DNA from 2 places in the Pseudoneobacillus rhizolycopersici genome. Region 2 is predicted to be linked to the other one. Evidence: a T-box and tRNA genes for the amino acid it is inferred to sense, from the RefSeq annotation. Region 2 holds a T-box; the other holds one or more tRNA genes.

Region 1 (15,860 bases), on a different contig from region 2:
ATAATGTCAATTTTTGTACCAATTTATTTGTTAATTTGAATGCTATTTGGAACGTTTGTACCACTGAACTGAACGGGTTACTTCATTTAGACAAGGTTTTTTTCATCGTTCTATGGGGAATTCCAGCATCCATAAATTCTTCAGAAATAATCTCATATCCGAGTTTTTCATAGAAGGGAATCGCTTGCTTTTGAGCGTTTAATTTTAAGCTGGGTAGCCCTTGTTCTTTCGCAAACTTCTCAATGCCAAGCATAATTTCTTTTCCTGCACCAGTTCCTCGAGTTTCAGATAAAACACAGATACGTTCCACTTTACCGATACCATCTAAGACACGGAACCTACCAGCACCGACGGCTTGATTGTTGTTTTGATATAAAACAAAATGAGTCGCCTCATCTTCGAATTCATCAATTTCTAATTCTTCAGGTACATTTTGTTCATGAACAAAGACAATTTTCCTAATGGAAAAAGCATCATTTAGTTCTTTTTCAGTTGCAACAACTTTAAAATCCATTAATTAGCTATCCTTTCCTAATCGAAACGTTTCATAAACTGTCCACGAACCATTTTCAAGCTGATACAGTAAATGGATTCGGTCAACTACCTCTTCATGTTCAACTGAACTCATTTTTAAAGAACCAAAAACATCTGAATGTTCATCGTTCGATAATTTTTGGCCAATGGTAATATGGGGAACAAAGGCATATTCAGATCTTTCATGATCTAATTTTTCATTAATAACCGCTTGTAGGCTATCTAAATCAGAGGAAGGCTCAACCTTTAAATAAATGACATTATTTACTGGATAGAAAGAACTGAATTTTGTAACTCTTAATTGAAACGGTGTAAAACTATTTGCGATATCTCTCAGTTTTACGGAAAATTCATTTGCTTCTTCTTCGGTTGCAGAAAAAGCGTTTTTAAGAGTTAGATGTGGAGGAATTAATGCATAATGTGGATCATATCGCTTACGATAAGAATTTGCTAAATCTTGAAGCTTTTTAGTAGGAAAAATAACTACCCCGAATTTCATAGAACTACCTCCAAGTATTTATTTTCTAAATATTATAACAAATTTTCTATCCCAATACGTATAAATTCACCAATTTGTCTTAATTTACCCAAAATATTTGAGGGATTTCTTTAAAGCCCTTTTTAAATCAGGCTGCCAATAGGTCCACGTGTGATTGCCATTAAACTCTTCATAAAAGTGAGAGAACCCTTTTTGTTTAAATAAGGTGGACAGCTTACGATTCGCATCAAGGAAATTTCGTTCCTCGTAATTACTAGTGTCTACATCGGTTTCTTCTATACCGACGACTTGGTAAACATCAATTAAATGAGGATGATTAAATTGTTGGACCTTTGTTAGGACATTTTTATTTACATATGGTGATTGTAAAATAACCTTTCCGAAAGAATGTGGATATTCCAGTGCCGTCATTAGTGAAACTGTAGCTGCAAGGGAGTCTCCGATAAGGGTACGCCCCATCCCCATTTGAAAGGTTGGAAATTCTTTGTCGAGAAAAGGAACTAATTCATGGGCTAAGAATCGAATATAAGCACTGTTTTTCTGCCCATTGGGGTGATATTTCTGTCGTCGATCATCCACATCTCTATAAGGAATTCCCACAATAATCGTATTGACCATTTCTTTTTTGGGGATTAATTCATCTGCGATCGTTGCGATTCTGCCTAACCTAAAATAATCGTGACCATCTTGAGCAATTAGCAAATGGTATTTATACAATGGGGTAAATGAGCTAGGGAAATAGATCAAAAGCTCGATATCTTCCTTGAGGGAATGGCTATATAAAGTATAGTCCTTAGTAAATCCTTTATTCATTCGAATGTCCATCCTTCATACCTATAAAAATTATTTGTTTTTGACATTATACCTTTTTTAAGGAAATGGTATCAAATGATTTGAATTTATTAATCATTTAATATTTGTCAAAGGCATAATTATCAAATATTAAGAAATAGTGTGAAGAAAGAATCGACGAAAGTGATTATTTTAAAATAGGATAATAGAGGTAATTATTCAATTTAATTTACAATTGGGCAAATTTTTATGATAGAATAGTTTATGAATTATGAATAATCTAAAAATACAAGGGGGAAATGAAATGCAGAAAAAAAGTCTGTTATTAATGGCCATCTTCATGTTGATGCTATCGATGTTTTTAGCAGCATGCGGAAGTGACAAAACAGATGTGGCTGAAGACAAAGGGGACGACAACAATAATGCGGTCGAAGAAGAATCACCAAAGCCTGAGCTTAAATTTATGAGCATTGTTACTGGTGGTACGGGTGGTACCTACTATCCATTAGGTGGGTCAATGGCAAATATTATTAGTGATGCAACTGGTATTGAAACAAATGCCGAGGTCTCCGGGGCATCTGCAGAAAATATGAATACCTTAAAAGATGGCAATGCTGAAATCGCTTTTACTCAAACAGATATTGCTTCTTATGCAAAAGATGGAAAGTTAATGTTTGAAGGAAATGTTGTTGACAATGTGAAAGCGATTGGTACCTTGTACCCGGAAACAGTTCAAATTGTCACAACAGCGAAATCAGGCATTAAATCAATTGCTGATTTAAAGGGGAGAAAAGTCTCTGTTGGGGCTCCTGGTTCAGGTACATTTGCCAATGCTGAGCAAATTCTTGAGATTCATGGAATCACAATGAAGGATATCGATGCAAAACATTTATCTTTCGATGAATCAACAGCAGGGATTCAGGATGGCTCCATTGATGCGGCATTTGTAACAGCTGGGACTCCTACAGGTGCGGTAGAAGGCTTAGCCGCTACTGAAGATGTTGTCATTGTTCCTATTGAAACGGACAAAGCTGAAGAATTAATAGCGAAATATCCTTATTATGCCAAGCAAGAAGTTCCTGCTAATGTATATGGGTTAACAGATCCTGTTCCAACAGTTGCTGTTTTGGCTATGTTAGTTGTTCGCGAGGATCTATCTGAGGACCTTGTGTACAATATTACGAAGGCTATTTTTGAAAATACCGATAAGATTGGTCATGCAAAAGCGGCACTTATCAAAGCTGAAAATGCATTAAATGGTGTTGGGATCGAAGTTCATCCGGGTGCACAAAAGTACTATGATGAAAAGGGCATTAAAGCACAATAGTTTTCTATTAAACTATTAACATGACCGGTCTTTTGTTCCGTTTGGAAGAGAGACCGGTCATTTCAATTCTAAAGGGAAGAAAGGGAATAGTATGAAAGGACATAGTAAATCTATTAAAATTCTAATTTTTATCCCTTTGTTCTCTCTTAGTTTAGTCGTAATTTTCCTACTTCCGATAAGACAGGCACTGGTTTTGGAAAATCAACAAATGGGTAAAGTTCTTGCCTACCTGCCATTAAAGAAATTAGATTTCTTTGAAATAAAATACACACATTCTATTCATTTATCTAATGTGGTGGAAAGTTATCAAGCTACAGAAGAATTACAAATTAAACAATACGAGCTAATGTATGAAGATTTTGCGATTGGAATGCCTGCAAATTCGGCTGAAGGGGAAGTGTTTGAAGAGAAGGACGGTAAATATTTTATCAAAAATATGAACCGGATTTTTCCTTCCTTTGATTTAAGACTCGGTAAAGTTCGAGCAAACCATACATTAATTTATCAGAATAAAGAATATCCAATAGCAAGTTGGATAACCCCAGGAACATTAGTCCATTTTCAAGTGAAGAAAATTAACTTCATACAAATGTTGAAAGGAGTGGATATACGTGAGTGAGAATACCGAATATTTATCTGAGAAAGAACAACAAGAGCTCATTGAAAAATATGATCCTGAAGCGGGAATGCGAAAACTTAAAGGAATGATCGGTTGGATTGCGTTTTTGGGACTTCTATCATTTTCGCTGTTTCAATTATATACTGGTATTTTTGGCCAATTAACTGCCCAGTTACAACGGTCCATCCATTTAGGTTTTGCTTTAGCGCTGATTTTCTTGTTGTTTCCCGCTAGGAAAAAGAATCTAGGAAAGAATCGAGTTGCCTGGTATGATCTGATTCTTGCCGGCTTAGCCATTGTTGTGGGTGCCTATTGGCCATTAATGATTGATGAGCTCGTTATGCGCGTAGGACGATTAACCGATTTAGATTTTTATATTGGTTTAGCTGGAATTATTCTTGTTTTAGAAGCAACCCGACGTACGGTCGGTTTACCGATTACAGTTATTGCGATGATTTTTATTAGTTATGCTCTTTATGGTCCTTATATGCCGGGATTCATTGCCCATCGCGGTCTAGATTTAACTCGTTTAGTTCAAACGATGTTTTATACAACTGAGGGGATATTTGGCACACCACTTGGTGTGTCGTCAACGTTTATCTTTTTATTCTTATTATTTGGTTCCTTCTTAGTGAAAACAGGTGTTGGACAGTATTTTAATGATTTAGCGATTGCAATTGCCGGAAGAAGTGTTGGTGGGCCTGCAAAAGTAGCTGTTTTTTCTAGTGCTTTACAAGGAACAATCAGTGGAAGCTCGGTTGCTAATGTGGTAACTTCTGGAGCATTTACGATCCCAATGATGAAAAGGTTAGGTTATAAAAAGGAATTTGCTGGTGCAGTAGAGGCAGCATCTTCTACTGGTGGCCAATTAATGCCACCGGTAATGGGGGCGGCAGCATTCTTAATGGTCGAGTTTATTGGTGGAATTACCTATTGGGAAATTGCTAAAGCAGCTGCGATTCCTGCGATTCTATATTTTGCCGGTATTTGGATTATGACGCATTTTGAAGCCAAACGTTTAGGATTAAGAGGTTTAACAAAAGAAGAAATGCCAGATAAAAAAGAAATCATCAAGGATCTGTATTTGCTACTCCCAATTGTCGCGGTATTAATTCTGTTAATGACCGGAATGAGCGTCATGCGTGCAGCACTGTGGTCGATCTTAATTACTGTTGTTTTAAGTGGAATAAAGAAAAAGACGAGAATGGGTATTAAGGATATTATTGATGCTCTTATAGATGGAGCAAGAACCGCTCTAGCTGTAGCGGCTGCAACGGCCTCTGCGGGAATCATCGTTGGGGTTGTGACAAAGACTGGTTTAGGCTTAAAGCTTGCCAACGGCTTAATTGACCTAGCAGATGGAAAACTTTTATTAATTTTAGCATTTACTATGATTGCTTCTTTAATATTAGGGATGGGCTCCCCAACTACTGCTAACTATGTCATTACTTCAACTATTGCTGCACCTGCGATTATTTTAATGGGAGTACCTGATTTACCGGCGCATTTATTTGTTTTCTATTTTGGAATTGTGGCAGATATTACCCCACCAGTAGCCTTGGCGGCATTTGCAGCAGCGGCTGTGTCAGGAGGGGAACCGATTAAAACGGGAATTGATTCAACAAAACTAGCAATCGCGGCATTCATCATACCTTATATGTTCGTATTATCACCAGAATTGTTAATGATTGATACAACTTGGTATTATTTAGTTTGGGTCGTGTTTACCGCTTTTGCTGGAATGACTTCAATAGGGGCAGGAGTTATTGGTTTCTGGTTCAGAAAGCTTACCTGGTACGAAAGAATCATCGGTATAGTGGGGGGCTTGCTATTAATCTATCCAGAAGGAATTTCGGATATGATTGGATTAGGATTACTAGTCTTCGTGATTGCCCTGCAATTGATATCTAAGAGTAAGGACAAAGGTAATATAGTAACAACAAGTGCTTAAATAGATGCGGGTGGAGAGTTTTAATCTCCACCCCGAAAAAAATATTTTTTAGAAATTTATATTATTTCTTGACTTTGTTGTAAATATCCATATAATAAGAAATGTACCTTAATTATATACATGACTTGTTAGCTCAGTGGGAGAGCACTTCCTTGACAGGGAAGGGGTCGGGGGTTCAAGTCCCTCACAGGTCATACAAAGAAACCTCGATAACTATTATTATCGAGGTTTCATTTTATTTGTGCAAAAATCTTTCCAATGCATCCTTCCAATCCGGCATTGATTGAAATCCATTCATTCGTAATCCCATATGATCCAAAACAGAATATTTTGGACGTTTCGCCTTTCTAGGAAATTCCTCGGAATTACACGGCAATAGTTTACAAGATACATTGGCTTGATTAAACAATTCGCTTGCAAATTCGTACCAAGAACAACTTCCTGTATTAGATATATGATAAACTCCATATTTCTTAGTTTGAATTAACTGGACAATACATTTGCATAGATCAATTGTATAGGTTGGGCAACCAACTTGGTCATGAACGACCATAAGTTGTTCTTTTTCAGTAGCAAGCTTTAACATCGTTTTAACGAAGTTTTTCCCATTCCACCCAAAAACCCAAGAAGTTCGAACAATAAAGAATTTTGAGTGAAAATCACGAACTGTTCTTTCCCCAGCTAATTTAGAATTCCCATAAACATTTATTGGGTTTACAGTTGAAAATTCATGATAGGGTGTGGAAGAAATACCATCAAACACATAATCCGTACTTATATATACGAGTTTTGCTTGAATGCTTTCGGCCGCCAGAGCAATATTTCTAGTTCCAATTACATTAATAAGGAATGCAAGGTCTGGCTGTGATTCTGCCATGTCCACATTGGTATAGGCTGCGCAATGGATAATAATTTCAGGTTTTAGAAGAGTAACAAGACTAAAGACATCATTTTCATTTGTTATGTCTAACTCTGTTTTACTCTTAGCATATACTTGAAAACCAGCTAGTTTTAGGATAATGACGAGGTCAGTTCCTAATTGACCAGATGCGCCTGTAACAAGAACAGAAGCAATAATATTCACCCCCCAGGTAGTAGTTTCTTCCACCAGTTTTGTTTTTTTTGGTACCATGAAATGGTTTCCATGATTCCCTCATCAAATGTGTATAATGGTTTCCAGCCTAATTCTTTTTGAATTTTACTTGAGTCTATCGCATAACGATAATCGTGCCCTAAACGGTCTGGGACATAAGTAATTAAATCCTTTGAAGCACCTAGGGTATCTATGATTAGATTGATCACTTCAAGATTAGTCCGCTCATTATTTCCACCTATATTATATATCTCTCCCGATTCCCCTTTATGGATAACTAAGTCGATTGCTGCGCAGTGGTCCTTTACATGTAACCAATCTCGAATATTTTTACCATCACCATAAATAGGTAAAGGTTTACGGTTTAATGCATTAATAACCATGAGGGGAATGAGTTTTTCTGGATATTGAAATGGTCCATAGTTATTGGAGCAACGTGTAATGTTTACATTCAACCCATACGTTTCATGATAAGCTCTCACCAAAAGGTCGGCGCTAGCTTTACTTGCTGAATAGGGGCTATTAGGTAATAAAGGACTTTTTTCTGTAAAATAGCCAATAGGTCCTAAAGAACCATACACCTCATCTGTAGAAACTTGAATGAGTCGAATATTGATTTTTTTAGCTACTTCCAATACACTTTGGGTCCCCAAAATATTCGTCTTAACAAATTGATATGCTTGACTAATACTCCTATCTACATGAGATTCAGCAGCGAAATTGACTATAATATCAATTTTTTTGGTGGTAACAATGAATTCTAAAAGCTCATTATTTGAAATATCTCCTTTAACAAAAGAGTAGTTTTTATGTTTTTGAATAGAGTGTAAGTTTTCTAGATTACCTGCATAAGTCAATTTATCAAGATTTACAATCTGATAATCAGGATATTTTTCTAGAACATATTGAATAAAATTACTACCAATAAATCCAGCTCCACCTGTTACAAGTAAATTCATTTCATTCATCCCCTTTAGAGAAAGCCTAGTTCGGCATCTTTTAATAACGGAAGCTGACTGTCTTTTGTAGAAAGTATTGGATGGGACACAGGCCATTGGATATCAATGTCCGGATCATTCCAAATGATCCCCCTATCGTATTTTGAATCATAATATTCGTCAACTTTATAGAGAACATGTGTATTAGGAACGAGTGTACAAAAACCGTGAGCAAACCCTTTTGGAATCAGAACTTGACACTTATTTTCCTCACTTAAAGTAACTCCAATCCATTGTGAAAAAGTAGGTGAATTTTCGCGGATATCAACAATTACGTCCAAAATAGCACCGGTACAAACTCTCACTAATTTTGTCTGGGCTTTTGGATTTAATTGATAATGTAGTCCACGAATGACTCCTTTTTCATTTGATAAGGAATGATTATCCTGAACGAAATCAATTATTATTCCAGCGCGTTCTAGCAAACTTTTATTATAGCTTTCCATAAAAAAACCTCGATTATCATGAAAGACAGCAGGCTCTAAAAGGAAAACTCCTGGGAGTTTTGTTTCAGTGATTTTCATTTGTCACCTCTAATTTTACCAGTAAGCGCCATTAGGTATTTTCCATATTCATTTTTCATTAATGGTTTGGCTAATTGAATTAAATCATCTTTAGAAATATAGCCTTTTTGATAGGCAATTCCTTCAATACAAGCAATTTTTATATTTTGCGTTTCCTCGACGGTCTTAATAAATTGAGAAGCTTTAAATAATGATTGATGTGTTCCAGTATCTATCCATGCATTTCCTTGTCCTAATAATTTTACTGATAAATCACCTATTTCTAAATAGGCTTTATTGACATCAGTAATCTCTAATTCCCCTCTTATAGATGGTCGGATTCTTTTCGCGATTTCACTGGCACGATTGTCATATATATATAAGCCAGTAACGGCATAGTTTGTTTGTGGATTAATAGGTTTTTCGTCTATAGAAGTTACTTTGCCATCCTTGGAATATCCAATAACACCAAATCGTTCCGGATCTTTAACATAGTAACCGAATACAGTAGCCCCTGTTTTTTGATTAATTGCTTCAATTAGAAGGTTTTGAAATTCTATTCCATAAAAAATATTATCGCCCAATATTAAGGCAACTTGGTCATTATGAATAAATTTCTCTCCAATTATTAAAGCTTGGGCAATCCCATCTGGTGAAGGTTGAACTTCATATTGGATGGAAATGCCTAGATGGGTTCCATCACCTAGTAAAGATTGATAATTAGGAGTATCTTGAGGAGTAGATATTATTAGTATTTCTTTAATTCCGGCCAACATTAAAGTAGCAAGCGGATAATATATCATTGGCTTGTCATGAATAGGCAGTAAATGTTTCGAAACGGATCTTGTTAAAGGGTATAATCTTGTACCGCTTCCACCGGCTAAAATGATCCCTTTCATTTCTAGCCTCCTTTTCTAATAAATAGGCTCGATACGTATTAAACAATGTTTTTTAATATTTTATGAATAATTGTAAATAATGGTACAACCAAAAATATTTGATTTGTTATTTTTAAAATCTTTACGAAATTCAAACGACTATGCTAGTACAATTGAAGCGCCAATGTAATATAATATAATATTCAAATTGTTAAAGGGGAGATTAAGATAATACGTAAAGAAGTTACCTTTGAGACAAAATGTTATGAAAGAGATTGGGAAAGTTTATTAAAAACAGATTTACTAAAAAAAATGATTGATTATAATCTGTATTCCTTTTCCAATAAAGTACTTTTTATTAATAATGTTCAAGATAAAGAATTAGTCAGCTATCATGCTGAAATTCTTGTAAAAGAAGGGATCCTTACCTCATTCGTTATTGTGGATGACTATGCTGAAGAAGCTCTTGATTTTTTTGGACTAACAAAAGATTGCTTTGGAGCTGGATATTATTATTCAATATCTGAACTTGTTAGTATCTATCTTTGTAAAACGGAGTATCTCCTTCACTTTTCAAGTGATTCTATATTAGAAAAACCGATTGATTGGATTAAAAATGCAATAAAAAAAATGGAAGGCAACATGAAAATTAAAGTAGCAAATCCAACATGGAATGGACAATATCAAGAGGCGCTTGCTGAATCTATAGAGGAGGACGACTACTTTTATACAGGATTTGGTTTTTCAGACCAATGCTATTTAATTAGAGTTAAGGATTTTAAACAAAAAATTTATATGGAAAAGAATTCATTGTCCGAGAGGTATCCTGTGTATGGTGGTGAGTTGTTTGAAAAACGAGTAGATGCTTGGATGCGAAATAATAACTATTACCGAATTACTTATAAACTTGGTAGTTATATACATCCAAGTCATTGATAAACAGACAAAAAAAACACCCTAATTGAAAGTTGAATGTTGTAAAAACAATTTATTTTCAATTGAGGGTGTCCTAAACCGTAGTTAGCTACTTGAAATCTCATTCAGCATGTCTTCCCAATAGGAGGGAGGAACATTGGCTAAGTCAATCCATGCTCTTGTACCCCAACCGCACAAAGCATCTAAAAGACTACCAAAGTCAAATAAAAACACTTTATATTTTTGTTTTTTGAGAATTCTTTTGGTAAGAACTCTTCCACTACCACCCGTAGCTATTACAATAACTTGATAATCATTCATGTGCTTGTCCAGTTCGATTAGTGTTTCACTTTCGATTCGATCTATTTGGCTAAAACTATCTGAAGGCGGTGTTTTAATATGGATAGGTGCATCAAATAATTTATATACCACATCTTCGGGAATATTTTGATTACCGACAAAAATGGGCTTAAACTTCCTAATAAATCGTAAGAATTCTATAGTAAAATCCCTATCATAAACACCTAAATAGTGTAGGGCTACAGGTGAATAAATTGTTTCATTTTCAAAGTATTTAATACTGGAACTTAGTAAGGATTCTGCGAATCCATTGTCCCATTTATGAACTCCAGGCGACATTTTTGGCATACATCCATATTTATCAGAGTGTAGAGGAAGGCTCTTAATAATTCCTTTACCAGTTAAGGAAAAAGCTTCTTTCATTTCTTCGGCTATTTTAGGATTCCCCCCTTGTAGCATGTCATCTCCGCCCTCACGAAGGAAAACATCACCGTCACCAAATCTTAAATAAGCACCAGTAATTTGTTTTTCGATAATTTCCCGACACTTATTAAGAGTGATATATGAATCCCAAATAAATTCTACCATTTTGATCCCCTTTCAATTTTTGATATTGTATTTTACGAACTTTAATCCGAAGGGGAACGGTAATTGTCTATAAAGGTTTGTTAAAAGGGCATGGTGGAAGATAACAATTTACTTTGTTACCAGTTTATCCTTAAAAAATTTCCCCATTAAACACAAGTTCGATATAATAAAAACTATTGTAGTATCCACATTTTTCATTATAATAATTCTGTACAGATTCTTATCTGAAAGTGAGTGTTCGAAATGGGTCGTAAATGGAACAATATTAAGGAAAAGAAAGCTTCAAAGGATGCAAACACGAGTCGTATTTATGCTAAATTTGGCCGTGAAATTTATGTAGCAGCTAGACAAGGAGAGCCAAATCCTGAATCCAATACAGCATTAAAGGTCGTTCTTGAACGTGCGAAAACATACAGCGTACCAAAAACGATTATTGATCGAGCGATTGAAAAGGCTAAAGGTGGTTCAGAAGAAAGTTATGACGAGCTTCGTTATGAGGGATTTGGACCTAGTGGGTCAATGGTAATTGTTGATGCCCTTACAAATAACGTCAACCGAACTGCATCTGATGTACGAGCTGCTTTTGGTAAAAATGGTGGGAATATGGGTGTCAGCGGCTCTGTTGCCTATATGTTTGATGCAACTGCCGTGTTTGGAATTGAAGGAAAGACAGCTGACGAAGTGCTGGAATTGTTGATGGAAGCTGATGTTGAAGTACGGGATATCATTGAAGAAGAAGATCATGTTATTGTTTATGCAGAACCGGACCAATTCCATGCTGTTCAAGAAGCATTTAAAAATGTCGGAATTACCGAATTTACGGTGGCTGAGTTAACGATGTTGGCTCAAAACGAAGTAACTTTACCTGAAGAGGCACAAGCGAAATTTGAAAAAATGATTGATGCACTAGAAGATTTAGAGGATGTACGTCAAGTGTATCATAACGTTGATCTGGGCGAATAATGAATCATAGCAGACCTGAAATTAGGGGTCTGCTTTTTTATAAGGTGGAATGAAGGGATGAGATTTAAACGGAATACGATTCAGACGCTCTTTATGGCTTTAATGTTATTTTCCATCATTGGAACGTTTATTGGAAGTCTTTATTCTAGCATTGTTGTTAGTAAAGAAAACTTAGAAAAAAATTACTTGATTGAAAATCAGTATTATGCGGAAAAACTCGCCTCAACAACGAATTCATTGTTCATGAATATGATTAGAACCTTAAAGGTCCAGGCAGCTGTATTGTCAGATGATTCACTAACCATTAATTATCAAGCACTTCATAAAAATCTTAATCAGCTTATGGATTCAACTGATTATTTTAACTCTTTATTATTTGTTACGAATAAAGGATTGGTCGCAACGACAGTACCACACCTTGGTTTAGAGGGGAAAAGGTTAACATCTCTTGGGGCAACAGAATCACTGAAAAGAAAAGTACCCTATATTTCATCGCCCTATCTCGGTGTAACAGGACGTTTACTTGTTCTTGTTTCATTTCCGGTTTTTAATGATGATGGGATTTATAAAGGTTTCTTAGCAGGAACCATTTATTTAAATGAGGATAATAGTCTAAAAAAGACTCTTGGCGAACATCCAAAACATCTAAAAAATTCATATGTCTATGTGGTTGATTCAAACGGTACCATTATCTACCATCCAGATAGTGACCAGATTAATAAAAATGCAAGAGAAAATAAAGTTGTTCAAAAACTCATAGAAGGAAAAAGTGGTCAGGAAGAGGTAATTAATACAAAAGGCATTGCTATGCTTGCAGGTTATGCATCTGTAAAAAGAAGTCACTGGGGAATTGTCAGTCAAACCCCAAAGGATTCAGTCAGTGGACCTACTTATGACATGGCAATCCAGGTGGCAAAATACACGATACCATTTATGATGTTTGTTTTCCTATTAGCGTTACTCTTGTTAAAAAAGATTGTACAGCCTTTAAGGAAATTGGCAGACTTTTCTCATCAAATAATTGAAAAACAATCCATACCTTTACCATCCATTCCAGAAACCTTTTTTGAATTAACCGAGTTAAAAAAATCAATGTTTATTATGGTAGAGTTTTATAAGAAACAAATACATTACTTTGAAAATGAAGCTACACTAGATCCCTTAACTGGTTTGAACAATCGGAGGTCTTATAACAAAACCGTCAAGGAATTGAATGACTATAGTTTATTACTGTTAGATATTGATCATTTTAAATTAGTAAATGATGAGTTTGGCCATTTAAAAGGCGATGATGTTCTAAAATTATTAGCAGAAATATTAAAAAAGGAAACACGGAAGGATGACCTTCTTTATCGGTTTGGCGGCGAGGAGTTTATCGTCATCCTGCCTAATACAGAACCAAAAATTGCTTTTCAAATTGCTGAAAATATTAGAAGAGCAACAGAAGAATCGGAAAATCCCATTGGTAGACCCATCACCGTGTCAATGGGAATTGGCCATCTGCCAACTAATTCCTCTCATCATACAGAATTATTTCATTTAGTCGACATGGCCTTATATAAAGCGAAAAATGAGGGGCGCAATCGCGTTATCAGTGCTGATGAACGATAAAAATGGACGGTTGATAGTAGTTTTATTAGCACAGGTTATCCTGTGCTTTTTGTTTTTTTATGTTAAAATTTGATTGTCAAAAGTAAGGTAGAGGTGAATATCGGTGAAAACAATAGTAGTCATTGGCGGTGGCGTGACAGGTCTTTCAGCCATTTACGAATTACATAAATGGAAAAAAGAATCAAAAGAAAAAATCAGGTTGATCCTAATCGAAGAGAATGAGGAGCTTGGTGGCAAAATCCGTACTGTGACAAAGGATCGTTTTGTGATGGAAACAGGTGCTGATTCCATTGTTTCTCGGAAAATCACAGGTTTATCTTTTATTGAGGAATTGGGTTTAGAAGATGAGGTGGTTTTCAATGCCACTGGCAAATCTTTTATTTACACTGATGGAGAATTGAAACCGATTCCGCCAGACTCTGTCTTTGGTATCCCTACAAGCATCGAATCTCTAGCAAAAAGTACATTAATATCCGCAGAGGGAAAAGTAAGCGCATTACAGGATCTTTATAAAACGGATAGCCATTTTACAAGTAACGACTCAATTGGCGACTTCCTCGAATATTATTTCGGTAAGGAACTAGTTGAAAAGCAGATTGCACCTGTTTTATCAGGTGTTTATTCCGGGGATTTAAGTGACCTAACCTTGAAATCGACCTTACCATATTTACTTGATTATAAAAATAAATACGGTAGCATCATCAAAGGATTTGAGGCAAATAAGGAAAAGTTTCAAAGCGGTGAGGGAAAAAAGTTTTTTTCTTTTATAAATGGTCTGTCGACATTAATTGATGCTTATGAATCAAAACTAGAAGATGTTGAGGTTTTAAAGGGGTTAAAAGTAAATAATATTTCAAAAGCAAACGATTTCTATCAAATTCATCTACAAAACGAGGAAATCATTGAATGTAACTATTGTATCTTGGCTATTCCACATACAGTAGCGGGAGAGATTTTGGCTGACAGTGATTTGCTGGCTGAATTTTCAGACCTGAAAAACAGTTCATTAATTAGTGTGTATCTCGGTTATGATGTACCTGATGCCATTCTACCTACGGATGGGACAGGATTTATCAGTGCGTCTAAAAATGAATTATCATGCAATGCTTGTACATGGACGAGTCGAAAGTGGCAACATACATCGATAAAGGGCAATTTATTAGTTAGACTTTTTTATAAAAGTAGTCACCCTGTTTATTCAGAATTAGAAACAGCGGGGAAAGAAAGGCTGCTCCAAGTTGCAATGGACGACATTAGAAAGAGCTTGGGAATTACGAGTATGCCAGTTGTACATGAGGTTACTTTATGGTCGAATAGTATGCCAAATTATTTAATATCACATCCACAGACAGTTGATGCGATTGAAAGAAAGCTCGATGCGAACTATCCAGGAATATTGATTGCCGGCTGCTCTTATTATGGTGTTGGAATTCCGGATTGTATTACAAATGGCAAAAACATTGCTCTGCAAATACAAAAAATGCATCAAAAAAAGACAGCTCTATAAATAGGCTGTCATTCATTTAGAAATCAGGCAAGCACTTTAACACTTTAAAGCAAGTGGGGACTGTCCCCACTTGCTTTAAAGCGTTAAAGTGCTTTCTTAAAATTTGTAATTAATTTTCAAACTATTTAGAATAAAGGTAGGGGGAGAAATATTATGGGGGTGCAAGATGAAGATATTAATTATTGGTGGAACTAGGTTTTTGGGGAGATACCTTGTAGAAGAGGGCTTAAAGAAGAATCATGAAATCACTTTATTCAACCGTGGTAACAATAAAACAGATTTTAATCATGTCGAGCAAATCCATGGCGATCGAAATATGGAGATTAGTTTATTGGAAAATCGAAAATGGGACGCTGTTATTGATACATGCGGATACTGGCCACAATCAGTAGAAAAGTCAGCCGAGATTTTAAAAGAAAATGTTGGTCAATATGTGCTAATTTCAACGATTTCAGTTTACAAGGATTTTTCCAAAAAGAATTTTGATGAGGAATCTGATTTATTAATGGTGTCGAGGGAAAAGGCAGATGAACTATATAAAGAAGGCGATTCTGCCATCATGAGCTATTATGGAGAGTTAAAAGCTTTGTGTGAACAAACCTTACTTACTATTATACCAACTAAGAGTACAATCATCCGACCAGGACTGATTGTCGGGCCGTATGACGGTTCTGATCGCTTTACCTACTGGGTCAAGCGGGTTAATGATGGAGGGAAAATTTTAGCACCTGGAAGTCCGGATCGGATGGTTCAATTTATTGATGTTCGCGATTTAGCGAAAT
Region 2 (15,860 bases):
TTCCAAGTTGGACTGACAGTTCTTGCATTAACTGCTGTTCAGTAATATAACCTCTTTCTAAAAGAGCATCCCCTAACTTTTGGTTAGAACTTTTTTCTTTTAACGTCAAACTTAGTTGTTGTTCTGTTATTAGACCGGCTCTAACTAGTAAGTCCCCTAGCCGCTTTCTTTGCTGAACCAAGCCAATCCCCTCTTTCTAACCGGCATTATTTTTCGGTTTCATCAGGTTTCCCCCATAAAGGGTCCTGTTCATCGTTTGAGTTTGCTTCTGAATGATTTCCTTCTGTTTTAGGATTCTCTGGAGGAATTTGTCCACCGTTATATTCCTCATTGGCCTTGTTTTCCGTTATGAGATCCCCTTGATTACTTTCCTGGATTCCAACTACCTCTACACGATGGATCGGAGGGTAATAATCCTTTGAAACGAGACTCTCCTCCACTTTACTGCCATCAGGATTTAGGACCTGTTTTTTCAATTCAATATATAGCCCGTTTTTCCCAACTTTTGTTTGATTTGTTTGGCCTGGATTTAAAAAGGGACTGTATTGTCTAATGGTCTTAGGTGTAAATTCTTCTCTCTTGCTTTCTGTAATTGAATATTGAAATGGAAATGGCAAACCCTCAAGGTTGAACACTAATGATTGTCCATCACTGAAAATGGTCATTTTATATCCTTCTTTATTTGGATTATGGAAACTAAGATCCAAACCTTGTTTAGGATCAACCTTCGCTTCGTATCCAAGCGGAATATCTTCCTGTAGTTCCATCCCTATATGCCTTTCGACCACTTGAAAATTAGTTGGAAGAATAGTCTGATAGGTTCCAGATGACAAAAACCCGAGTAAATCTTGATTTAAGCCAGTCAGCCCTTGTTTTTCTAAAAAACTTAACATCGAAAAAGTGGCTTGTGGCTCAATAATTAAAGTCGCACCTATATTGTTCATCTCTTCATTTACAATGGGAGTTTTAACGGTATGAAGTATTTGTTCCCTTTCTAATGGTTTGTTCCCCTTTTGATTGATATTATCAGTCACTAACGAACCTTTATCCTCTGTTTCACTTTTGGAATTTTTCTCCGCTGAAAGCTTTTGGGAATTCGAGACGATACTTTTAAAAGCAATCGTACCAAAATGAGAAAAACTAAAGATTAGAAAGGTAGAAAGAAATATAATAAGCGTTATTCGTAAAGGAAATAATAATTTCATTCGGTTCTATACCTCCACCTTTAAGAAAGATTCTCTAACTTAAAGTCCTTGCCTTTAGAATGGTCCTTGTTTCCTTTTTCTATTTCATCATTTTCTTCATCATATAAAAGCTTTTCAATCTCAGATAAATAATGTGATGAATCTTCATCAGCATCCTTCCTCTGTTTATCGATATCGGTAATGGGATTGTCGACACTAATAAGATCGTCTTTCCAATCTTCTAATTCAGCTATGTTGTCTTCTAATTCTTCCAACTCTCCATAGAGGGAACCGATATCTTCGATTTCAACTAAACTGATCTTTATTTCTTCCATTCCATCTTCTAACCCTACCGGATCCGGTTCTAAAGGTTCGGATTCAAATGGTTTAATCTCTATATCCTCTAATTTCTCTGAATCAATCACTTCATCCTTCAAGTTTTGTTTTTCTAAGAAGGTAGCTATTTCAGATAAATCACTATCTTCGGTATCTTCTTCAGAAAGGATTATTTCCTCCGGATTATTGGAAGAAATAAGTCTTTCTTCTAGTGAAGCTAATTCTCTTTCATGAGTAAATAGATTAATAGAATTTTTTTCTGTTATTTCATCAGAATCTATCACTTTTGAGAAATCAACTCTCTCATTTTGGTCAGTCATTCTTTTACCCAAGATCATACTTGCTAAACCTGCAAAGGCAGCCATTAATAATCCCACTTGCCAAAAGGGAATGACTGTGTACACCATAATTCCAATAAGTGAAATAACTAAGGAAACGATTAGAAGTGAAAATTTTTGTAACGGTGTCATTTTCACCGGCAAAAAGTACAAAATGGGGTACATAATAATAAAAGCTAAAAGTGCAAAAAGAATATTCATTATATTCAACCCTTTACAAGGAATAGGAAATTAGTCCTAAAAATATCAATTCAAGATTATTGTATAATAAGATAGGATTTTTTTAAAGATTACTAATTATTGTATTGTAGGAAATACTATGAAATAAAAAAGGTACCCCATCGTGGATACCTGTTATGAAAATGTGATTAATAAATTACATTTAAATTACTCTCAATAATTCCCCATTCATTCAGATCATAGAAATATTGGATGTCTTTTTCGATTAAGGGTGGACAGGAATTAACTGACCGCAAATAGGCAGAGTAGTCATCCCAAGTATTCGTTGTTCCGTTTCTTAATATATAAGCGTTACCTCTTATACAAATATAATTTGTTTGGTTACCACCCAAGGAGACTGGATATTTAAAATAGGCATCACCCGAAACAACTAGGATCCCATTGTTTCCGTTAAAGGTAACTGAAAACAATTTATTATTAGCCTCTCTTCCTTCAAACCAAGCATGTCCACCTACCATCAATTTACCATTACCACCAATAATGACCGGAACATAAAAATGGGCCGATGAAAACATTTTTGACACCGCATTCCCACTTAACTTTGTATCATTAGGATTGGTAATACTTACCAATGGTAGAGTATTAGGGTCCACCGGTGTCCCTGTGCCAGTACCTGGCCCCGGTCCACTTCCTGAACCACCAGTTCCTGGTCCTGTTGTGGCTTTATTTTCAATTAAGAAATAGGCTTTGACACTCTTTTCAGACTTATCTACAATTTTTCCAATACTTTCGATCGGGATGGAAAAGTTTTTATAATTCTCACAGCTAGCAACTTTGGTGTCATCCCTTGGTGTGAGGGAATACGGTGCATAGTATTTAATTTGAAAGGAATGATCCGGATTAGCATCCATGTTTATTGTTTTTGGTAACACGGAACTAAATGAATTGATTTGAATCGTCATTTTTTCACAAAAAAGAGTATCATGATTAATCGTATTGTTTATATATCTTGTATCTTTTTTGGACTCTTCAATCGCTTTTGCGACTAATGTTTGGAGATAGGCATGCGCATATTGAATGCCCATTTCAGACATGTCTTTTGATTGGGAGTTCCCCTCTGTTTTTTGGATTTGTAGGGAGGTATTAACCACTTTAGGTAAAAGCAGCATTCCAAATGAAACGATTAAGATGATAATGACTAACACATTTAAGAGTACATAGCCGCGCTCATTAAAATTTTTCATGGTTATTACCTCTACAATCTGCTTATGATGGTGGTCAATTCGAATTTTTTAGAAGGATCTTTTTTATTTGTTAACATTAATTTTTGAACATGAAGAGGTATTTTTTTATTTAAGCTAAGGGAAAGGTTTGTAATGGTTGGATTAGCTGTATCAATGACAAATGAACCTCCACTAGATGATTTTAGTTCGATACGAATATCGTAATCTTGGGTAGATATTAAGTTGTCCCCAATAGTAAGATTCCAATTTGTTGCATCGGTCCGCTGGTAAGCAATTGTGTATGGGTCACTCCCTGAGCTTAAATGGCTACTAGTAATCATTGAAACAATAATATTGGCTTGTTGCCGTAAATTTATGTGTGTATCGCTGATTTCCATACTTCTAAAGGTTTGGACGAGCACACTTGAAATCAGGCCAGCAATTGTCAAAGAAAGCGTAATGGTTACTAATAATTCTACTAAAGTGATGCCACGGTTATTTAATTTCACCATCAGGTTTTCCCCCTAATATAACCAAAGGTCTCCGAAAGTAGTTTTCGGTTAGCCGTAAGTGGTGAGTTATAAATTTTAATATTAATTATATATAATACAGGCAGTGCTGTAAGGGTAAGAGTATTAACACCTGTAATGGTATTTTCAGTATAATTTTTCTTGGTAAGCGATATCTCTGGATAGTAACTAACACCATTTACGCTATAGTTACACTTTGAATTTTCCAGTTCGGCAATTAACTCCACGGGATAAGAGGTTGGATAATTCGAGCAATTAATAAGAAATTGGGTTTGATCCAAAGTATTATTGTATTTCGCTTCGACTATTTTAAGAGTTTTTCTAGCAAGATTGAATGCAACAAGTTCTTCTTCGTTTTTACTAGAAAAAACTAAAGAATTGTTAAAAAACGAAAAAAAGGATGTAAGAATAATAAACAATAAAACGACAGAGGCAAGAACTTCAATTAGGGAAACTCCATTTTGATTTAGTTTTAATCGGTTCATTCTAATTCCCTAACCCCCTATCATTTTTATGACTCTTCTCTTATTATACCAATGATTTAGTATAATTTTAGTGAATAAATTCTGTCAATAAAGTTTTATTGGTATAAACCATCGAAAAAATAAAAAAAAGACAGTAGACTTTAGTTAAAAGTCTTGCTGTCTTTATTTTACATACTCCGCCACCCGATTTCGCCCTGCCCGCTTAGCGCCTACATAAAGGGCACGGTCGGCATGTCTGATCAGGGCCATTGAATCATCCGCGTCTGCTGGTGCTGATGCCACCCCTATGGATGCCGTGATATGGACAGAAAGTTGGATTTCATCTTCACCTATATGCTCGTTTAGGATAAATGGATAGTAAGCAATTTCTTGGCGAATAGTTTCAGCCATTTCCAAAGCATCTTCTTTTGTCATATCTGGAAGAAGAACAACAAATTCTTCACCGCCAAAACGGGCAACGGTTCCATTATTACCTACGGTTGATTTTACTCGGTTAGCCAGTTCATAAAGGATTTCATTTCCACTCTGATGACCATAAGTGTCATTAATGACCTTAAAATGGTCGATATCAAGGATGACGAGTGAAAGCGTTTGCCTTTGTCCGATTTCTAACTTCTCATATTCTTCGGCAACTAGGCGTTCGAAATAGCGATAATTATACAACTTAGTGAGAGCACAACGTTCACTGTGTGCTTTGGTTTCTTGATAATGCTTAGCGTTTTCAATAGCGACTGCAAAATGAGAGCAAAGTATGTCAACAATAATAAGCTGTGATTTTTCATAGGCTCGTTTTTGTTTTGATGCTAAAAATAAAATACCTGTCACTTCATTGTGGCGTACGATTGGAACACATATCAAACTTTGTGCTTCAGGAGGCATATAGCCTTCTGCGTATTTTTTCCATTCTTTCTCAGAATGAAAAATAACCGCTTTACGACTCGCCCAAACATATCCACTAATCCCTTCATTTTTCATAATCGGGGCAATTTCTGGGGGAGTTAGCATGCATTTTTCCATTCGCCTTAGTAATTCTAATCTTTCATCTTTTACATCCAAAATATAGGCATAATCTACAGGTAGCATTTCCGAAACCTTTTGGATAAATAGATCGAGAACTTCATCTACCTGTAAATGCTCAGCCAATTGGTGGCCGATATCGGCGGCATTTTGTAAGTATTCGTTAATTTTCTGGCTTGAGTAATAAAGATACAGAATAATCGATAAGGTGACAAAGGGAACACCGACTGATAAAAAGGCAATTTCTCCAACTTGCCTGTAAAGAATATAGAGCGTAAAACCAATTGGTAAACTAATAACGACTGTCGCTAGGTCCCAAACAATATCTTTTGCCAAAAAGGTCCTTTTTCGTTCGTAAATCCATCGTAGCGTTAGGGTTAAGAGAAATTGATTAACCATAAAATGGACAAGTGCATAAACAACCGCAAACCAGAAGTTGGATGGGTTGTTAATGAGGTCCATACCGGTCGCTCCACCCAAAGAGTAATAGATGAGTCCACTTGTTATCGATATGATAAAGAACATAATCGAGTTAAGCGGATATCTAAAGGCATCAGTTTTTCCAACTCGAAGTCTGATTAGTAAAGCAACAAGTGCTACCTGCGAAACAATCAATTCAGCTGCTAGTCCAAATGCCAAGAAGATGGCTAAATAGCCCCAGAGGATAAGCGAAATGGGTGTATTATTGATGACCATCGGCATCAACCCACCAATTAAGGCTAATACAGCAAATCCTAGAAAATCATCGAGTTGGGAATGGCTGATTTGTAGTGGATAATGTGTAAAAACTAGCCACATACCAAGCGGTACTATTAATGACCAAGAAAGCCAAATAGCCTTTTTAACATTTGGTTTGACCTGCATTACCCACACTCCTTTAAATAGTTCGAAACTAAGATAACTACTATTTTAACAAAAATTCAGTCAATTGTCACACTACTTATTGACTAAATTTTTACAATTTTTGACTAAGTTAATGAAAACTTCTATTGATATAATTCAAATAGATTGCAGCAGGATCAACTGCACTAGTTGAATAAAGGGAGCGGCAGCCAACAACATCTTCTATTTCATTAAAAATGAATTGATTTTTACTATTCAATAGAAAATCGATTCCAATAAAATCGGCTTTTAGCGTGGTGGAGATTTTTTCTACCATTTGTTTTTCATCATGATTCAATTTATACGGGCTTATATTGCCACCTAACGTATAATTTGCTTTAAAGGATGTACTAGATTCTCTCAGTACAGCCCCGATCACTTCTGAACCGATAACAAATACACGGATATCCTTGCCCGGATTATCTGAAAACTGTTGTAGCACAAATCTCTTATGAGGTACTTCTTTTAATTTATCGACTATTTCAGCAATCGAGTTGACGAGATACACTTCATTTCCCCCACGACCATCTACCTGTTTTAACACCATTGGAAAGTTTAACCGACTAGTTTCAGGTTGGAATGTGTGATAATGAATAAAGTAAGTGTCTAAGGTTGGAATATTTAGACCGCTTACAAATTGATAGGTTATCGCTTTATCATTACATATTTCTGAAACCCTAGATGGGTTAAAGCATCTGATTCCCAAGTATTCAAGCTGTCTCGACAACAATGGGTTAATCGTTCTTACAATCGCAAATCGACATTCCCTGATATTTAAATGGGTATGGTAGACGGAAAATTGGTTATTTTCAATGCCAAATATTAGTTCTTCTTCAAGAACTAAATGTAGATTAATGTCTTGCTGTTTTGCTTGATCCATTAACATTGCAATGAATCCTTTATTTCTTTCGGCGTCCATCCTTTTGTATATTAACCACCCCGTTATGCCATTAGCCATTTCGCTTCTCCTCAAGATCGTTGATGATGAAATCAATCATATAATCCGGCACCCATATTCCTGTACAATCATAAATATTGCGTAAATGTGAATTCGAATTGACCTCACAAATAATTGGCTCTTCATTTTCCCCAAATAAAAGATCGATACCAGAGAAATAAGTTCCCATGATTTTGGTACATTTCACTGCTAATTGGATTTGAGCTTGTGTCGGCTCATACTTCATCATTTTTCCACCATTGGTCACATTGGCTCTGAAGTCTGTTTCTGAATGCCTGTACATGGAAGCAACAGCCTGGTCACCGACGACGTTGATTCGAACATCTCTGCCGTGGCTAGAGGCGATGTATTTTTGAAATAAATAGGAGATTCCGGAAAGCTCAGCAACTTTCGTGTAAAATTCTGTTTCGTTATGGATTAAATATACTTTCATTCCAAATGAGCCATGAACCTCTTTAATAATTAGCGGAAAACCTAATCGGTCGATGACATATTCGTAATAATCGTTGTCTTTTAATTGAAAGCCTTTATATACCTTAGGCGCAATTATCGTTTCAGGAATCGGAATTCCATGATCGGCTAGCATTTGGTACATGATGGCTTTATTATCGCAGCTTTCAATCGAGGAAACAGGATTATAAACTGGTATACCTAGCTTTTCCAAATGACGTGCTAAGAGAATATCCTTATCTAAAAAGATAATAAAATCAGGTTGGGTTAAATTTCTGAAAATTCCTAAGGCTACATTTCCATTGACGATTTCCATCGCAATTTCGTGATTTTGATAGATCGTGCATGCAATGTTTTTTCTTTCGCAACTGATTTTTATCATATTCGCTTGATCAATAAATTTTTCCGAGATGAGGCTACCGTTATAAATCACCCAGCATGATAGATGTATATTCATATTAGACTCCTTATGGTTTCTATGCTTGATATAATGGATTCTAGTATTTCAACAAAGCGATTTTCCTTCGTTTGTAGGTTTAATAATCCCCAATTGATTTCCACTTGAATACATGGAATTTGGGAGCGCTGCGAAATGGTTGACGAAACGGTATTCTTGAACCCGCCCGTAAAATGCTCATCCACAATAACAGGAGTAATTCCATTTGATTCAAACTGACTTTTTAATATATTAGCATAAACCAGATTATGAAAAACATTTCTCCCTTTACCTGTGCCAATTTCGATTGCCGCTTCCCGTTCGCTTTTCATGATATGAAGATCAATTAGAAACTCAATTCCATTTTTGGTAACTAAATCAATAATCTCCTCTTTATAAGGATGCTCCGAATCATAGTTAGGATCAGTCAAATCATTTTTGGTTTTTGTAATGCAATAGCAATCCAGTTTTTTTTGAATAAGTTTTGCCAGTACCCCAGTCATAAATTCACCATGCTTCGGTGAACCATTTCGAAAATGGGTTACACTATGTGGGGCGGAAATGATGACAGGAATACTTCCTGTCAAGATTTCATAAGTTCCATTCTCTTTAAAATCCTCGTTTTTATATCTAGATTCTAACTCAATTAAATCTTGCAGAAGGTCCATACTGTTCACCTAATTCTTTGGTATTTTCTCACGGACTGTCGATAACGTAATATAACTCGAAATCGGTATGGTAACGATACACAATATCACTCTCAACCAAAATTTCAAATCTGCAAAGGAGAAAATGGCAATGATGGTTGCAAGGATAGGTAAAAATTGTAGACTGGCATTTTTCTTAAAAAGGAATGAAAGATTCCTTTCCACTTCACAGGCTTTGCCAATTTGCTTAATCCCTAATTTAAACCTTAAATGAGCCGGGATACCGATAGAGATATTGATGCGACTTTCATTTGGAACGATATTCGTTTCTTTAATGGATTCGGTTGAATCTAGTTCTAGCACAGGAACTACGACAGAACGGCCACGATAATGAAGGATGATTAAATCATTTTCATCAATTCCTAGCAAACTCATCGCACTTCTCGGCATCCTTACAATATTACTAGATTCATCAGTGCTATATGGTCGAATCACATTTAATTGGATCTTAGAGGACCTAATTGACAAATTAAGGAATTTCTTGAAAACACCTGTTAATACATTTCGTTTTTTCTTCATTTTTGAAGTATAAATTGGATAAATGGCTACCTGATTATAGCCAACCTTCTTAAAAATTTCTTTCAGTTTTTGCTTGTCCTCAAATTCTTTTATACTATGAACCTTTTGATTGCTGTAATGATCGTTTAAAAAGGTGATTTGATCGGCATCTAGTACATTCTTTCTATTAAATAAATCAAAATAATAGGGCGATAAGGTATCTGGTGGATGTTCTAAATCCAAAAATTCCCGCTGTAAATAGCTTAATTTTATCGCCCCATCGGTCGGGGATGAAGATTTTCTAATCTTGTCCCGGTGAATATCAAAGGACGAGGCAGTTGCAAGATTTACGATTTCAAAACAATCGGCACCCGATTCCATTAAGTCTTTATATAGATTGGAAGAAACAAAAACCACACCACTTGCCAAATTTTTAGCATCTTGTATATGTATTTTTTCACCGATCATTTTCTTAATTGGATGAATAATAAGCCGCGAATTGGCTTCCGTTTTTAACTTTGTACGAATTCCAAGAGTTGTGACGATTTGATTTGGCTCCAATTTAGACGTACTTTTGACACATCCAATAGAATACTTAAAGTTAATTGGATTATAAACAATAATGTATTCATTTTCATGTATTCCGTACTGGCGCATCGCATCAATATGTAATTCAACCCTATTTAAAGGAAGGTTTTGCAAGACTTGTCTATCAGATAATCCAACGATTTCACTTTTATACTGAAGCGATAATTTTGGAATGGTTCTAATCAACGCTTTTAATAGATCAAAAAACTCGCTTAAATGATCTAATTTACCTATTTTCATAAAAGTTAATCGTTTATCCGAAAAAACAGGATCAGATTCGACAACCTCAGTATTCAAACAAAATAGATTATGTTCTATCAATAAAGATTGAGTTAAAAAGGATTGAATAGCCTCCTCGTTACTCGAAATCAATATCTGATTAGGACCAATATGTTCAATGTCTAAGACAAAAATCGTATGTATCCCATGTTCATTTATGTAGCTTTCGACTTCAACGGAAACTAGGGACCGAACCGCTTTTACATGAACTTTTGTTAGCCCATAAATGGTTTCACACCAATTTCTTGCACGAAAAACATTGTCTTTCTCTATAACAAGGATTAATATTGGTTTCTCCCCGATAAAGGTATCCTTTTTGGTAATAAAATGATTCCAAATAGACTGCTCTTTCGTCTCGGACATTTGAAGGTACTCGATAAAATCCTTCTTTTTTCGTTTCAACCCGGATGGCATCCTTCCACCTACTATAAAAATTGATATATAATGATATTCTAACGATTAAGAATTAAAGTGACAATAGGGAAGGGATTGTAATGATAAAAGGGCTCGATTATTATAAAGCGAAATTCCATATAAGAACAAAGGAAGAAATCAATCTAGGGCTCCAACGAATCGAAGAATTTTTACAGAAAATCGGCAACCCGCAAAAAGCAATTCAAACTGTCCATCTCGCGGGTACAAATGGAAAAGGGTCCACTCTTCAATTTTTGCGATCAATACTCATCGATGCGGGTTATCAGGTTGGTACCTTTACTTCACCATATCTACACTCTGTTCATGATCAAATTTCAACGAATGAGGGACCGATTTCGGAGGAAAAACTTGAGGAGACCATTTTATACATATTGAACCAATTAGAAGACAAATCTAATCTCGAGTCCTTAACGGATTTTGAATTTTTAACTGTTCTGTCACTCGTCTATTTTGCTAGAGTGGATCAGCAAGATATTGTTCTTTATGAAACAGGGATGGGAGGATTACATGATTCTACTAACGTCATTACTCCTCTTGCTTCGATCATTACCAATATAAGTTTAGAACATACCAACTTTCTTGGTGAGACATTAAGCGAAATCTCCTTTCAAAAAGCGGGAATCATTAAAGACAATATACCTTGCCTAACGGCAGTGGATCATAGCGAGGCATTGTCCGTTATACAAAAAACAGCGGCAGAAAAAAACGCTCCGCTCTATGTCAATAATATCGATTTTCAGATTCGGGAAGAACAAGAGGGTTATCTGTTTCAAACAAACGATACCGTATATCCTTTATTGGAAATAGGGATGAAAGGAAATTATCAAATAAAAAATGCTGGATTAGCTATTATGACAGCTATCATTTTACATCGGGATTATTCCTATAAAATTGAGTCCATCCATATTGCTAATGGACTCAAACAAGCCTTTTGGCCAGGTAGATTTGAGATGTTTTCGCAGAATCCATTGATCATCTTAGATGGAGCCCATAATCCGGATGCGATCGATGGTCTTGTCAAAACGCTAGAAAAAGAATATGTTGATAAACGGATTCACATCATCTTTGGCGCCCTAACTGATAAAAATGCTTCTTCCATGATTAAAATGCTGGAAAGAATTGCCCATCGCATGACATTTATCGATTTTGATTTTCCTCGCGCTGCAAAGGCTGCCTATTTAGAAAGTCTATGCTCCTTGGAAAGTAAAAGCAGCTGCAGTCATTTACCCGAATGTCTAAGTGCAGAAATGAATCGATTGGGGCAGGATGAAATATTAGTTATTACCGGATCGCTTTATATGATTGCCGAAGTAAGAGCGACCTTGCTCGAATTAAATAGATAAATAAAAAGACGAATTCCAGATAGCTGGAGTTCGTCTTTTTAAATAATTAACTGTTTTTTAATTCATCAATCCGCGCTTGAACAGCTGCGCGCTTTTCTAAATAATCCTGCTCTTTGGCACGTTCTTCGGTAATTACCTTTTCAGGTGCTTTAGCCACGAAACCTTCGTTGGAAAGTTTCTTCTGAACGCGTTCCACTTCACTGTTTAACTTTCCTAGTTCCTTCTCGAGACGAGCGATTTCCTCATCAATATTGATTAGTCCCGCTAATGGAAGAATGATTTCTACGCCCGTTACAACGGCTGTCATGGCTTTGTCAGGTGTCGTTAAGTCTGTTCCGATGTGAAGCTCATCCGGATTACAGAAACGAACGAGATAGCCGCGGTTGTTTTCTAATGCTGATGTGATGTTAGCATCCTTCGTTTTTAAGAATATGTTGATTTTTTTACTTAAAGGTGTGTTCACTTCGGCACGAATATTTCTTACCGCACGAATGATTTCAACAAGCAGCTTCATTTCACCTGCTGCCTCCGTGTCGATTAACTCTTGGTTAACGGTTGGCCAAGCTGACGTTGTGATTGATTCACCTTGATGAGGAAGGTTTTGCCAAATTTCCTCGGTAATAAACGGCATAAATGGATGCAATAATCTCATCGTGTTATCTAAAACATAGGCAAGTATGGAACGGGTCGTTTTCTTCGCGGCTTCGTTGTCACCGTATAGTGGCAGCTTCGCCATTTCAATATACCAGTCACAGAAGTCATCCCAAATGAAGTTGTATAAAACGCGACCCACTTCACCGAACTCATAACGGTCAGATAGTCTAGTTACTGTCTCAATGGTTTCATTTAAACGAGTTAAAATCCATTTGTCAGCCACTGATTTTTCGCCGGTAAGATCGATTTCATCGTACGTCATACCGTTCATATTCATGAGAGCAAATCGAGATGCGTTCCAGATTTTATTCGCAAAGTTCCAAGTCGACTCCACCTTTTCCATACTAAAGCGTAAGTCTTGACCAGGTGAGCTTCCTGTTGCCAAGAAGTATCGTAGGGAGTCAGCACCGTATTGATCGATAACATCCATTGGGTCAACCCCGTTGCCTAATGATTTACTCATTTTACGGCCTTCTGCGTCACGAACTAAACCGTGGATCAAAACATCTTTAAATGGGCGTTGACCAGTAAATTCTATACCTTGGAAAATCATTCGCGATACCCAGAAGAAGATAATATCATAACCTGTTACTAAGCAGTCCGTTGGATAGTAACGTTTATAGTCCGCTGATTCCGTATTTGGCCAGCCCATTGTTGAAAACGGCCAAAGGGCTGAACTGAACCATGTATCTAAAACGTCGTTGTCCTGTGTCCAGTTTTCGATATCGGCTGGTGGCTCGTGGTCAACATATACCTCGCCCGTTTCATTATGGTACCAAGCTGGGATTCGGTGTCCCCACCATAATTGACGAGAAATACACCAGTCACGGATATTTTCCATCCAGCGCATATAAGTATTTTCAAAACGGTCTGGAACGAAATGAACCTTATCTTCTTTGCTTTGTAGGGCAATCGCCTCGTCAGCAAGTGGCTGCATTTTTACGAACCATTGGGTTGAAAGGTATGGCTCAACTACTGCACCACTGCGCTCGGAATGACCAACGGAGTGTAAATGTTCTTCAATTTTAAACAAAACGCCTTGTTCTTGAAGATCTTTGACAATTTGCTTTCGGCATTGGAAACGATCCATACCTTGGTATTGTCCAGCATTGGCATTCATGGTGCCGTCTTCGTTCATCACTAAAACTCTTTCCAGGTTATGACGGTTACCAATTTCAAAGTCGTTAGGATCATGTGCAGGAGTGATTTTAACTGCTCCTGAACCGAATTCCATATCCACATAATCATCCGCAACGATTGGAATTTCGCGGCCAATGATTGGAAGCTTAACGGTTTTACCGATGAGATGTTTATAGCGTTCGTCTTCTGGATGAACAGCTACCGCCGTATCACCAAGCATGGTTTCCGGTCTTGTTGTTGCTACGTCAATGCTACCGCTACCGTCTGTTAATGGATAATGCATGTGATAGAACGCACCTTGAACATCCTGGTAAATAACCTCGATATCAGATAGTGCTGTTTTCGTGGACGGATCCCAGTTAATAATTCGTTCGCCACGATAGATAAGTCCTTTTCTGTAAAGTTTAACGAAAACTTCACGTACGGCATCGGATAAACCTTCATCGAGGGTGAAGCGCTCACGCGAGTAATCTAAACCTAAGCCTACCTTAGCCCATTGCTGGCGGATATGGCTTGCATATTCCTCTTTCCACTTCCATGTTTCTTCAACGAATTTTTCGCGCCCTAAGTCATAGCGGGATTTACCTTCATGACGAAGCTTTTCCTCTACCTTTGCTTGAGTGGCAATTCCGGCGTGATCCATTCCAGGGAGCCAGAGTACATCGTAGCCTTGCATCCGCTTCATGCGTGTTAGGATATCTTGTAATGTTGTATCCCAAGCGTGTCCTAAGTGAAGTTTTCCCGTTACGTTTGGTGGTGGGATTACGATTGTATATGGTTGTTTGCTTTGGTCATCTTTTGCTTCGAAAAATTTACCTGATAGCCACCATTCATAGCGACCCTTTTCAATCGATTTCGGGTCATATTTAGTAGGCATGGTTAGTTCTGTTGTTTCCATTGGGTTTCCTCCTTTTGAAAAATAAAAAAACTCCATTCGCCTAATAAAAGGACGAATGGAGTTGTATTCGCGGTACCACCTTTTTTCCAACACACAAACTGGTCATGTTGGCTCTCGAGTTAGATAACGGTCTATTCCGTCTTCCATTACTAGGATGAAATCCGTTGACAGAAGAAGCTCCAGGGTGACTTTCAGATGGGTCTATTTAGGAAATGTCGCAGCGTTTCATTTCCCTCTCTTGAAATAGAAATCCAACTTACTCTCCCTATCAAAGCCTGTTGGTAAATTTTATATAGTTATACTACTGAAAAATAACGATGTCGTCAATCATGATAACCATATTTTTTATAAAATATTCGGCTTATCCTTTTTTCGTTCCTGAAAAAATAAGACACTTTTTAAAAGCGACCATCATACATTAATAATAATTAACAAACAAGGGGTGCTACTAAATGCGAAAATACAACCCTTATACCCTACCACCTTGGCTTAGAAAATGTAGAGCGATTGCCAATCAGTTTATCATTCCTTTTTGTATTTTTCAAGGAATCCGGACGATTATTATTCCGACTACTTTTGATGTGTTGCTATTAAGTGTATTTATTCTTCTGGCCATCGCTTTATACATGGAAATAATTTAAGGAGCCTACCGGTTTATGATTGCGGGGCTCCTTCCTTTTTTTGCTTCAATTGTTCTTCGATTTGCATCATTCTCCCAATCACATATTCGGTGTTTTTTAGCTGCCAGTATCGTCGCTGCAATTTTTGCGAATATTCTCGTTCGTTTTTCTTATCAGTTGTTTGTACATACTCCGTTGTTAGCCGAACCAGCAAATTTGGATAGGAAAAATAACTGAACAATAATAGTTTCTCATCATCCTTATACGCGAAATATTTAAAATAGTAATCATATAACCAAGTAAGAACATCTTCCGATTGTCTCATATGCCCTCTTAACGATCGAAATAGCACCGGCAAGACATCGTGAATCGGTGATCCAAGCTTCGACTCTTCGAAATTAGCAAAAAAACCATAGCCTTTTTCATCGTACAGAAAATGCTCGGTCGACACTTTTCCATGATTTATCACCGTTCGCACTTTTTCCTGATCCTTCGTCGCCTCGTACCATTCTCCTAGCTTGGTGATGGCAAACCGCTGTGCCTGGCGTACATCATGATAATAAAGGCAAAACTGAAGCTCAAATGGAGACATATAGATTTTTTTTTCACAGGACTCGATAAATCCTTCCAAAAACTCAGAATCCTTTTCCCACTGCTGCTTCGTTCGCTCATAATGCTT

The links. A T-box is a leader RNA that pairs with one kind of tRNA and senses whether it is charged. The one in region 2 lies ahead of ACX9YW_RS11015 (valine--tRNA ligase), so its partner is inferred to be a tRNA-Val.
Region 1: it has a tRNA-Val gene. The T-box ahead of ACX9YW_RS11015 (valine--tRNA ligase) is inferred to sense a tRNA for this amino acid. The anticodon was not compared.

What each region holds. Positions count from the first base shown of each region.
Region 1 covers NZ_JBTOOE010000019.1:66,234-82,093, reverse strand. The annotation lists gene ACX9YW_RS17345 (GNAT family N-acetyltransferase) at 83-514, opposite strand; gene ACX9YW_RS17340 (YjcG family protein) at 518-1,033, opposite strand; gene ACX9YW_RS17335 (alpha/beta hydrolase) at 1,118-1,846, opposite strand; gene ACX9YW_RS17330 (TAXI family TRAP transporter solute-binding subunit) at 2,130-3,152, shown strand; gene ACX9YW_RS17325 (DUF1850 domain-containing protein) at 3,346-3,771, shown strand; gene ACX9YW_RS17320 (TRAP transporter permease) at 3,764-5,722, shown strand; tRNA gene ACX9YW_RS17315 (tRNA-Val) at 5,845-5,916, shown strand; gene rfbD (dTDP-4-dehydrorhamnose reductase) at 5,958-6,806, opposite strand; gene rfbB (dTDP-glucose 4,6-dehydratase) at 6,803-7,774, opposite strand; gene rfbC (dTDP-4-dehydrorhamnose 3,5-epimerase) at 7,789-8,337, opposite strand; gene rfbA (glucose-1-phosphate thymidylyltransferase RfbA) at 8,334-9,215, opposite strand; gene ACX9YW_RS17290 (hypothetical protein) at 9,507-10,130, shown strand; gene ACX9YW_RS17285 (hypothetical protein) at 10,215-10,997, opposite strand; gene ACX9YW_RS17280 (YebC/PmpR family DNA-binding transcriptional regulator) at 11,241-11,960, shown strand; gene ACX9YW_RS17275 (sensor domain-containing diguanylate cyclase) at 12,018-13,571, shown strand; gene hemG (protoporphyrinogen oxidase) at 13,675-15,078, shown strand; gene ACX9YW_RS17265 (SDR family oxidoreductase) at 15,245-15,860, shown strand, end outside.
Region 2 covers NZ_JBTOOE010000008.1:133,255-149,114, reverse strand. The annotation lists gene ACX9YW_RS11075 (GspE/PulE family protein) at 1-181, opposite strand, end outside; gene ACX9YW_RS11070 (G5 domain-containing protein) at 207-1,205, opposite strand; gene ACX9YW_RS11065 (hypothetical protein) at 1,226-2,059, opposite strand; gene ACX9YW_RS11060 (hypothetical protein) at 2,227-3,282, opposite strand; gene ACX9YW_RS11055 (prepilin-type N-terminal cleavage/methylation domain-containing protein) at 3,294-3,773, opposite strand; gene ACX9YW_RS11050 (type IV pilus modification PilV family protein) at 3,773-4,276, opposite strand; gene ACX9YW_RS11045 (sensor domain-containing diguanylate cyclase) at 4,439-6,157, opposite strand; gene ACX9YW_RS11040 (ATP-grasp domain-containing protein) at 6,267-7,133, opposite strand; gene ACX9YW_RS11035 (ATP-grasp domain-containing protein) at 7,126-8,040, opposite strand; gene ACX9YW_RS11030 (hypothetical protein) at 8,037-8,687, opposite strand; gene ACX9YW_RS11025 (hypothetical protein) at 8,697-10,493, opposite strand; gene ACX9YW_RS11020 (bifunctional folylpolyglutamate synthase/dihydrofolate synthase) at 10,586-11,869, shown strand; gene ACX9YW_RS11015 (valine--tRNA ligase) at 11,916-14,561, opposite strand; T-box leader at 14,606-14,842, opposite strand; gene ACX9YW_RS11010 (YszA family small membrane protein) at 15,014-15,202, shown strand; gene ysxE (spore coat protein YsxE) at 15,216-15,860, opposite strand, start outside.